One region of the Rhodopseudomonas julia genome, then DNA from elsewhere that is predicted to be linked to it. Evidence: predicted binding sites of a transcription regulator. Region 1 holds the regulator's gene; each other region holds the start of a gene.

Region 1 (2,200 bases):
CGGCGCATCTCGCTTTGCCGCCGCTTGCGGCGGGCGCGAGCCTGATCTGAGGCGATTTCGCCGGTGAATATCGCCTTTCGGTTCCAGGCAGCGGGTTGACCTTGGTGCCGTGACCCATTTCACCCAGGGAGAGACAGAAGCCGCCGACGAACGACAGACGAGAAGGAGAGGGGCGTGGACGCTTCAACGAGACGAGATGTGACCGTCGTCGATCATCCGATGGTTCAGCACAAGCTGACGATCATGCGCGACAAGGCCACCTCCACCGCGAGCTTCCGCCGTCTGTTGCGCGAGATCGCAGCACTTTTGACCTATGAGGCGACACGCGATCTGGAATTGACGACGACGACGATCGAGACGCCGCTCGCCACGATGGAGGCGCCGACCTTGGCCGGCAAGAAGCTCGTCTTCGCCTCCATCCTGCGCGCCGGCAACGGCCTTCTGGAAGGTATGCTGGATCTGGTGCCGGCGGCGCGCGTCGCCCATGTCGGGCTCTACCGCGATCCGGAGACGCTGCAGCCGGTGGAATATTACTTCAAGGCGCCGGAAGATCTGCACGAACGCGTCGTCATTGCCGTCGATCCGATGCTGGCGACGGCAAATTCGGCGATCGCCGCGATCCGGGGCCTCAAGGAGCGCGGGGCGAAGGATATCCGCTTCGTCTGCCTGCTGGCCGCGCCCGAAGGTGTGGAGCGCTTCCGTGCCGCCCATCCCGACGTGCCGGTGGTGACGGCCGCGATCGACAGCCATCTGAACGAGCACGGCTATATCCTGCCGGGCCTCGGCGATGCCGGCGACCGCATGTACGGGACGAAATAGGCCGCGGCTCAGGTCGTAACGAACTGCTCGTTGAGCGCGTAGCCGGCGCCGCGGACGGTGCGGATCGGGTCGCGCATGCGGCCGCGGTTGATCGCCTTTCTGAGGCGGCCGACATGCACATCGACCGTGCGTTCGTCGACATAGACGTCGCGGCCCCAGACGCCGTTCAAGAGCTGCTCGCGGGTGAAGACCCGCCCCGGGCTGCGCATCAGGAATTCCAGAAGCCGGAATTCCGTCGGCCCGAGATGGATCTCGCGGCCCCCGCGAAACACGCGGAAGGTGCCGCGGTCGAGTTCGAGATCGCCGGCGGCGAGCTTGTCGGCGACCATTTCCGGACGCGTGCGGCGCAGGAGCGCTTTCACGCGGGCCATCAGCTCCGGCACCGAGAAGGGTTTGACCACGTAATCGTCTGCGCCGGTGGCAAGGCCGCGGATGCGCTCGTCTTCCTCGCCGCGCGCCGTCAGCATGATGACGGGGAGTTTTGAGGTGGCCTCGCGCATTCGAACGCGTCGGCAGAGTTCGATGCCGGAGAGGCCCGGCAGCATCCAATCGAGAACGAGGAGGTCGGGCGCCTCTTCCAGAAGGCGCAACTCCGCATCGTCGCCGCGCCCCACCGTATCGACGGAATAGCCTTCCGCCTCCAGGTTGTAGCGCAGAAGCAGCGTCAGCGGTTCTTCATCCTCGACGACGAGAATCCGGGGCACCTGCATGGCTCACTCCGTCAACCCGCGGACGGCGCAGTCGCCGCGCGTTCCATCTGCTTGCCGGTGACGAGATAGGTGATCGTCTCGGCGATGTTGGTGGCGTGGTCGCCGATCCGCTCGATGTTCTTGGCGCAGAAGAGAAGATGCGTGCACATGCCGATATTGCGCGGATCTTCCATCATGTAGGTGAGCATCTCGCGAAACAGCGACACATACATGGCGTCGATCTCGTCGTCGGAGCGCCACACCGAGATCGCCTTCTGCACGTCGCGCGAGCCATAGGCGTCGAGCACGTCCTTGAGCTGGCGTAGGCCGAGGCTCGCCAGATGTTCGACACCGCGGCGAAGCTGGTGGTTCATCCGCTGATCCTCGATGGCGAGCGCGCGCTTGGCGATGTTCTTGCCGAGGTCGCCGACGCGTTCCAGATCGTGCGAGATGCGGATCGCGGCGACGGTTTCGCGGAGATCCTGGGCCATCGGTTGGCGCTTGGCGATGACGAGGATCGCCCGCTCCTCGATCTGGTAATGCATCTGGTTGATCTGGCGGTCGCCGAGGATGACGTCCTGGGCGAGCTGCGAATTGGTGCTCAACAGCGCATTCACGGCATCATCGAGCTGCTGTTCGACGAGGCCTCCCATTTCGGCGATGGAGCGGGCAAGTTCCCGCAATTCCTCGTC
Region 2 (2,200 bases), 400 kb from region 1:
AGGACCGACGGTAGCCGGCTTGCCAGCATCGATTTGCCCGCGCCCGGCGGGCCGATCATCAGCATGTTGTGGCCGCCGGCCGCGGCAATCTCCAACGCCCGTTTGGCGCTCTCCTGGCCGCGGATCTCCGAGAGGTCGGGCAGCACCTCGCTCGCCGCGCGAAGCGCGGGCTTGGGCTGTGACAGGACCTGACTGCCGGCGATGTGGTTGGCGAGCGCGATCAGGCTCTTCGGCGCCAGAATAGCGAGTTCTTCACCCGCCCAGGCAGCCTCCCCGCCGCAAGCGGCGGGACAAATGAGCCCCTTCTTCAGCGCATTGGCACTAATCGCCGCCGGCAGCACCCCCGCCACCGCTTCGATGCGCCCGTCGAGGCCGAGCTCCCCGAGCACCACATGATCACCGACTGCGTCGGCCGGAATGGCGCCCATCGCCGCCATCAGCGCAAGCGCGATCGGCAGATCGTAATGGCTGCCTTCTTTGGGAAGGTCTGCCGGGGCGAGATTGACGGTGATGCGCTTGGCTGGAAGCGCAAGACCCGAAGCATGAATCGCCGCCTGCACGCGTTCGCGGCTTTCCGCCACCGCCTTGTCGGGCAGACCGACAATGTTGAAGAGCGTGCGCCCCGGCGCGATCAGCACCTGGACATCGACCGGGATCGCTTCGACCCCACGGAACGCCACTGTCGTAACGCGAGAAACCATCGCCCACACCCCCGTTCTGATTGCAGGATGACTCAGCTTTCACACAATGACAAGAACGAAAACGGAACGCGATCCGAGGGGCGCACCTGTTGCGCAAGGGGAACATTCCGAAACGCATCGGTCACATTTTTGCGCCCTCGCCGTTCCGGTCCTTGCAAGTGCGGTTTGTGAGGACTTTATGAAGGATACATAACACTCGCGGCGGATCGACGCTGCGGGTGCGAACAGGCGGCCGGGGCACATGGTCTGCGATTCGATTGAAAAAAGGCGCGCTTCCGCGCGCCTTAGGGCTTTTTTTGCGCCGGTTTGGGCATTTATCGCCGGACCGGAGACAATGCATGCGAGAGCGGACCGGCGTTCGGTGGCAGCTGCCGTCGATCTGAGCCGGGCGATCCCGTTTGCGCGCGGAGGACGACGGCTATGCTTTGTCGATCCCGCCCGCAAAGACCGCGGCATCAAGGTACGGCGACCGGATTACACGCTCGCCGACCAGCGCCGGGCGAAATCCGCATGGAAGCGTCTGCGTCCGCTCGTGCGCTTCGATGACAACCGCCAGGACGAGCACATCCTGCGTCGCCTCGGCCAAAGGCGCGGCGAGGTCGCCTTTGCGCATGTGGCGCGGCAGTTCGGATTCGTGTCGACGAGTTTGGGGCTCGGGCTCTCGGTGGAGCTCATTCGCGACGGCGACGGCGAGATCTCACGCACGCTCGAAAGCTATCTGACGATCCACGGCTATTCGCCGGAATGTCAGGCGGCCGTCGAGGTGTTTTGCGAGCATCTCGCCACCTATCGCGTCCCGACACGAAAAATCATGCTGTGCAATGTTCTCGTCCAGGAAGACGTCGACGGCCAAATCCGCCGCCTCGTCCTCATCGACGATTTCGGCACGACCAATTATTGCCCGTTCTTCCTGCGCACCGACACCTCGCAACAGCGCAAGGTGTTGCGCAAGGTCGACGATTTCGTCGCCCGCATCCACGGCTTCGTCGCCGGCGAGGTGACGCCGTCGGCCGTCTCGCTTCTCGACTAAGCCGGCCTTGAGGGCGGGGTTCTGCCCCGCCCGTCAGCCCTTGCAGCGCTGTTCGATTGCGTCCCACACCATCGCGGCCGCGTCGATATCCGAAAAACGCTGGAGCTCGCGGATGCCGGTCGGCGAGGTGACGTTGATCTCCGTCATCACGTCGCCGATCACGTCGATGCCGACGAGGATGAAACCGCGCGCCTTGAGTTCCGGGCCGATGCGGGCGCAGATCTCGCGGTCGCGATCGGTAAGCTCGGCGGCAACGGCTTTGCCGCCGACATGCATGTTGGAGCGCGCATCGCCCACGGCCGGGATCCGGTTGATCGCACCGGCGGGCTCGCCATCAACGATGATGATGCGTTTGTCGCCCTTGCGGATCTCCGGCAGATAGCGCTGCACGACGAAGGGTTCGCGGAAGGTCGTCTCGAAGAGCTCGATCAACGAGGACAGGTTTTCGTCCCCCTCGCTGATGCGGAAG
Region 3 (2,200 bases), on a different contig from region 1:
TCGTCGATCATGTTGAAGTCGCCGATCGCCTCGCCGCCCTCAGCCAGCGGATAGAGCCAGGAGCGGCCGGTCCATGCGCCCTTGGCCACATCGAATTCGATGATGCGCAGCGCTGGATGGCCGTCGACCTTTTCGACTTCGCCGTCGACATAGATCGGACCTTCCAGAAGGCCGTAGAGCTTCGACTTGTCGGGGGCGGAGGCGAGACCCTCGTAACCGCCGGAACGCTTCAGATTGAAGGCGGGCATTTCGGTCGCCGGATTGCCCGGCAGGCGCAGGAAGGGATTGTCCGGCGAGGTGACCGGCTTGTCGCCGATTTTCGTCTCGACGAGCGTTTCGAGTTCTCCGTTCTGATTGAACTTGAGGAGATAGGGTCCGAATTCCTCGCCGATCCAGAAGCCGTCATCGACTGGCTGGATCGATTCGACGTCGAAATCGGCGCCGGTCAGATAGCGGCTTTGCGAGCCTTCGTTGACGATCGGGAAGGGCGCTACCTCGTTCGGATCGGACAGAAAGACGGTGTCGAGGCGGTTCACTTTGTTCGCGTCCCAGTCGAACGACAGGTGATGGATCATCAAGGCTGCGTCGGCGGAATTGATCTTGGAGCCGAAGCCGTTGTCGGAGAGCGACCAGAAGGTGCCGTCATCCATCTTCTTGATGCCCGAAAAACCCTGGATCGGCTGGCCGTCGAACGGCATGTCGAGGCCGGTCGCACGCGCCCCGTCCCTGCCTGCGACTTTTGTGTCTTCGGCGCGATGGTAATCGGAGGAGGTAAACTTTGCGGAGGTGGCGAGGCTCGCCGGAGCGTCCTTCGGCGGCTCGACGAAGGTTGCCGCCGGCAGCACGGCATGAGCCTCGAGCTTCGCCGGGAATGCCTTCTCCTGCGCATTCGCGTGGCTCAGAAGGGCGGCGGAAGCGGTGGCCACCAGAAGGAGTGTGCGCATCATCAAAAGGGCCTTTCATTTCGGGGCGCCTGGGCGCGCCAGGTTCGGCTTCCATGAAGACAGCTTTCGTTGCAGGCCGTTGACGGCGAGATGAAACGACGATGAAGAGCGCCGGAAGGGTCTCGGCTGCGGTTCGTGTTTGACACGGAGCGATAAAACCCATAAGTGAGCCGCGGCTCGGCGCTTTCAGCGCGCGGGGCCCGCACCCGTGGGGTAACTTCCGCCAACTTATGTTCGGATCGGAATTTCGGCGAGCGCTTCGCCGGACCCCTGTCAGTCGTTCTTCCGCATTCGCGGGATGGGCGGCAGAGGAGGGCGCGTTTCGACAACCGAAACGGTAAGGACGATAGCGTCATGAGCAAGCGCCATAGCGCCAAGTACAAACTTGATCGCCGCATGGGCGAAAACATCTGGGGTCGCCCGAAGAGCCCGGTCAACAAGCGTGAATACGGCCCGGGCCAGCACGGCCAGCGCCGCAAGTCGAAGCTTTCGGACTTCGGTGTGCAGCTGCGCGCCAAGCAGAAGCTAAAGGGCTATTACGGCGAGATCCGCGAGAAGCAGTTCCGCAAGATTTACGACGAGGCCGCGCGCCTGAAGGGCGACACCTCGGAGAAGCTGATCGGCCTCCTGGAGAGCCGTCTCGACGCGATCGTCTATCGTGCGAAGTTCGTGGCGACGGTCTTTGCGGCGCGCCAGTTCGTCAATCACGGTCATGTCCGCGTCAACGGCCAGAAGGTCAACATCCCGAGCTATCGCTGCAAGCCGGGCGATGTGATCGAAGTGCGCGAGCGCTCCAAGCAGATCGCCGTCGTGCTCGAGGCAACCGACCTCGCCGAGCGTGACGTGCCGGATTACATCGATGCCGACCACAACAAGATGACGGCGACCTTCACCCGCGTGCCGGCCTTCTCCGAAGTGCCGTATCCGGTGACGATGGAGCCGAACCTCGTGGTCGAGTACTATTCGCGCCAGTAAACGGTTGCGATCACAATGCTTTTCAAGGGCCGCCTTCGGGCGGCCCTTTTTGTATCCATGGGCTTGAGCGAGCGGGCGGCTTCGGTGAAGGTGCGGCGATGACCGAGGTTCTGGACGATATTGACGAATTGCTGGAAGAGGCGGTGCCTGCGCCCGAGCCCGATGAGGCCTCAGAGGCGACGCATCCGCTGTTTCGCAATGCGCCGGGCAGTGTCGCCTTTAAGAAGCTGCGCAAAAGGCTGCTGCGCGAAGTGCGCGAGACACTTTCCGCTTACGGGATG
Region 4 (2,200 bases), on a different contig from region 1:
GCCTCGATGTTGTCGAGGTCGAGGCCGAAGGCTCCCTCGTCGAGAATGAACCAGGGCGTCTTTCGAACCGTGCGGACATCGCGATCCGCGATGCTTTCAAGACCGGAAATGTCGTCCGCGTTGTCGAGCGTGACGACATAGATGACGATGTGGTTGCCGACGCCGGCCGCATATGAGCGTTCGATGACGAGGAGGCGGCCGTCGGCAAGCGCGAGCGCTTCTGAAACGCCATTGTCGGCGCCTCCGAGCGGAAATGCCGGGGCGCGGAAGATCGGATCGGTTTCGTAGATGTACTCGGCGACGACTTTACCGGATGTGAGGTCGAAGACGATGATGCGCGACAGGCTTCCGGCGTAAAGCGTTGCCTGACTGCCGTCCTGGATGAGCGCGTTTTCGGTGATGGCGTAAAGACGCTTGTTGTCCGGGGAGAGGGCGATCGCCTCGAAGCCGAGATTGGGGCGCACGCCGCGGCTGCCGTGCGCTTTCGGCAAGTAGGCGTCTGGCAAGGAGAGCCCTCGGCTCGCGCTGCCGTCGAGGTTGGAAACGAAGATCTCCGGAGTGCCGTCCTGGTTGCTCTCGCTCGACCAGTAGAGATGCTTGCCGGACGCCGCGAGCCTCAAAGCCTCCGGATCGATATCACCTTCAGAGAACTGGCCGCCGTCCGGAGACGTGAGGACATGCATGGAGGCGATGTTGGCGCCGTGGATGCCGTCTGCGTCGAGGGTCAGGCGGAGCTTGTAATAGCGTGCCGGTCCACGCTGCGCGCGGTCGTCTGAGAGCGCATAAAACGTGTCGCTGGCCGCATCATAGTCGAGACCGGAAATGCCTCCGAAAGTCGTGCCCTCGACCTTCAGGTTGTGCGGCAACGTCAAGGCCCCACGGAAGACGGGCGAAGGCAGGCTGCCGGCCTCCGCGGCTCTGCCTGGAGCGGGCGCCGCGACGGCGACGAGGAAGACGAGGAGGCCCGGGAATAGGGACACAAAGGAAGGTGAGCGCACGGCGGAGATCTTTGGGCGATTCGTATGTCTCTTAGGAAGCGCAGCTTGGCGACGGATGCATGACGGCACCATCGCGGCGTGCCTGACTTGGCGTCGCAGCGGGAGGGGCGTGACGCCGGCATTGAGAGAGATGAATGGGGACGAGGGCCGCTCGTGCCTGTCGCTCGGTCGTCACCAGCGATACAAGTGGCGTAGAGGAGTTCACCCTTGGCACCGCATTTCATCCATCTCAATTGTCATTCGGCCTTTTCGCTGCTGGAGGGCGCTCTCCCGGTCGCAAAGCTCATCAAGCTCGCCAAGAGCGCGGGCATGCCCGCAGTGGGCGTGACCGATTCGGCCAATCTCTTTGGCGCGTTGGAATTTTCTCAAAAAGCCTCAGGCTCTGGGATCCAGCCGCTCATCGGCTGCAAATTGCCCGTGGCCTTGTCGGAGAATGTGGAGCGCCGCGCCGACCCGCACTTCCGAGCCGCCGGGCGGGAGCATCTCTTTTTGCTCTGCGCCAACGAAACCGGCTGGCAGAACCTCGTCCACCTCGTCACCGCCTATTATCTCGGCGAAGATTCGGCCGGCTTGCCGCTGACGGCGCCGCTTTTGCAGGCGTATGGCGAAGGGCTTCTGGCGATGACGGGCGGTCATGACGGAGTGCTCTATCCGTCCATCTTCGGCAATCGCCCGGAGGATGCCGCGGGACGCCTGACGACGCTTCAGACGATTTTTCAGGACAGGCTTTACGTGGCGATCGAGCGCCACGGAATGCAGATCGAGATGTCTGCTGAAGCGGGTGTTCTGGACCTTGCCTATGCGCGCGACGTGCCGATCGTCGCGACGAATGAACCGTTCTTCGCAACCGAGGACGATTACGAATCGCATGATGCGCTCCTCGCGGTCGCTGAAGGCCGCGTCGTCTCTGAAGATGATCGCAGGCAGCTCACGCGCCAGCATGGCTTCTTGTCGGCCGAGGCGATGGCGGAAAAATTCGCCGATCTGCCCGAGGCGATAGAAAACACCGTCGAGATTGCCGTCCGCTGCCAGATGCGGCCGAAGACGCGCCGGCCGATCCTGCCGCGTTTCGTCGGAGGGATGGCGGCCGATTCCGAGACGGCGGAAGCACATGAGGCCGCCGAACTGCGCGAGCAGGCGGAGGCTGGGCTGAAAATGCGTCTCGCCAAACATGGCTGCGCGCCGGGCCTCAGCGTGGAGGA

Evidence for each region. Region 1 encodes PhoB, which activates phosphate uptake and scavenging genes when phosphate is short. Its sites were predicted from a motif close to TGTCATNNANCTGTCAT; they were not measured.
Region 2: a site for PhoB is predicted at 880-896, ahead of J2R99_RS06220 (YrbL family protein). Genes of this name have one in related genera too.
Region 3: a site for PhoB is predicted at 1,024-1,040, ahead of J2R99_RS13395 (esterase-like activity of phytase family protein). Genes of this name have one in related genera too.
Region 4: a site for PhoB is predicted at 1,047-1,063, ahead of J2R99_RS15940 (esterase-like activity of phytase family protein). Genes of this name have one in related genera too.

Annotation. Positions count from the first base shown of each region.
Region 1 covers NZ_JAUSUK010000001.1:958,982-961,181, reverse strand. Annotated here, with positions in the region: gene J2R99_RS04470 (phosphopentomutase) at 1-50, shown strand, start outside; gene upp (uracil phosphoribosyltransferase) at 175-819, shown strand; gene phoB (phosphate regulon transcriptional regulator PhoB) at 828-1,523, opposite strand; gene phoU (phosphate signaling complex protein PhoU) at 1,541-2,200, opposite strand, start outside.
Region 2 covers NZ_JAUSUK010000001.1:1,354,231-1,356,430, forward strand. Annotated here, with positions in the region: gene J2R99_RS06215 (YifB family Mg chelatase-like AAA ATPase) at 1-701, opposite strand, end outside; gene J2R99_RS06220 (YrbL family protein) at 1,036-1,731, shown strand; gene gshB (glutathione synthase) at 1,765-2,200, opposite strand, start outside.
Region 3 covers NZ_JAUSUK010000002.1:895,105-897,304, forward strand. Annotated here, with positions in the region: gene J2R99_RS13395 (esterase-like activity of phytase family protein) at 1-947, opposite strand, end outside; gene rpsD (30S ribosomal protein S4) at 1,299-1,919, shown strand; gene ttcA (tRNA 2-thiocytidine(32) synthetase TtcA) at 2,018-2,200, shown strand, end outside.
Region 4 covers NZ_JAUSUK010000002.1:1,422,867-1,425,066, reverse strand. Annotated here, with positions in the region: gene J2R99_RS15940 (esterase-like activity of phytase family protein) at 1-998, opposite strand, end outside; gene dnaE (DNA polymerase III subunit alpha) at 1,206-2,200, shown strand, end outside.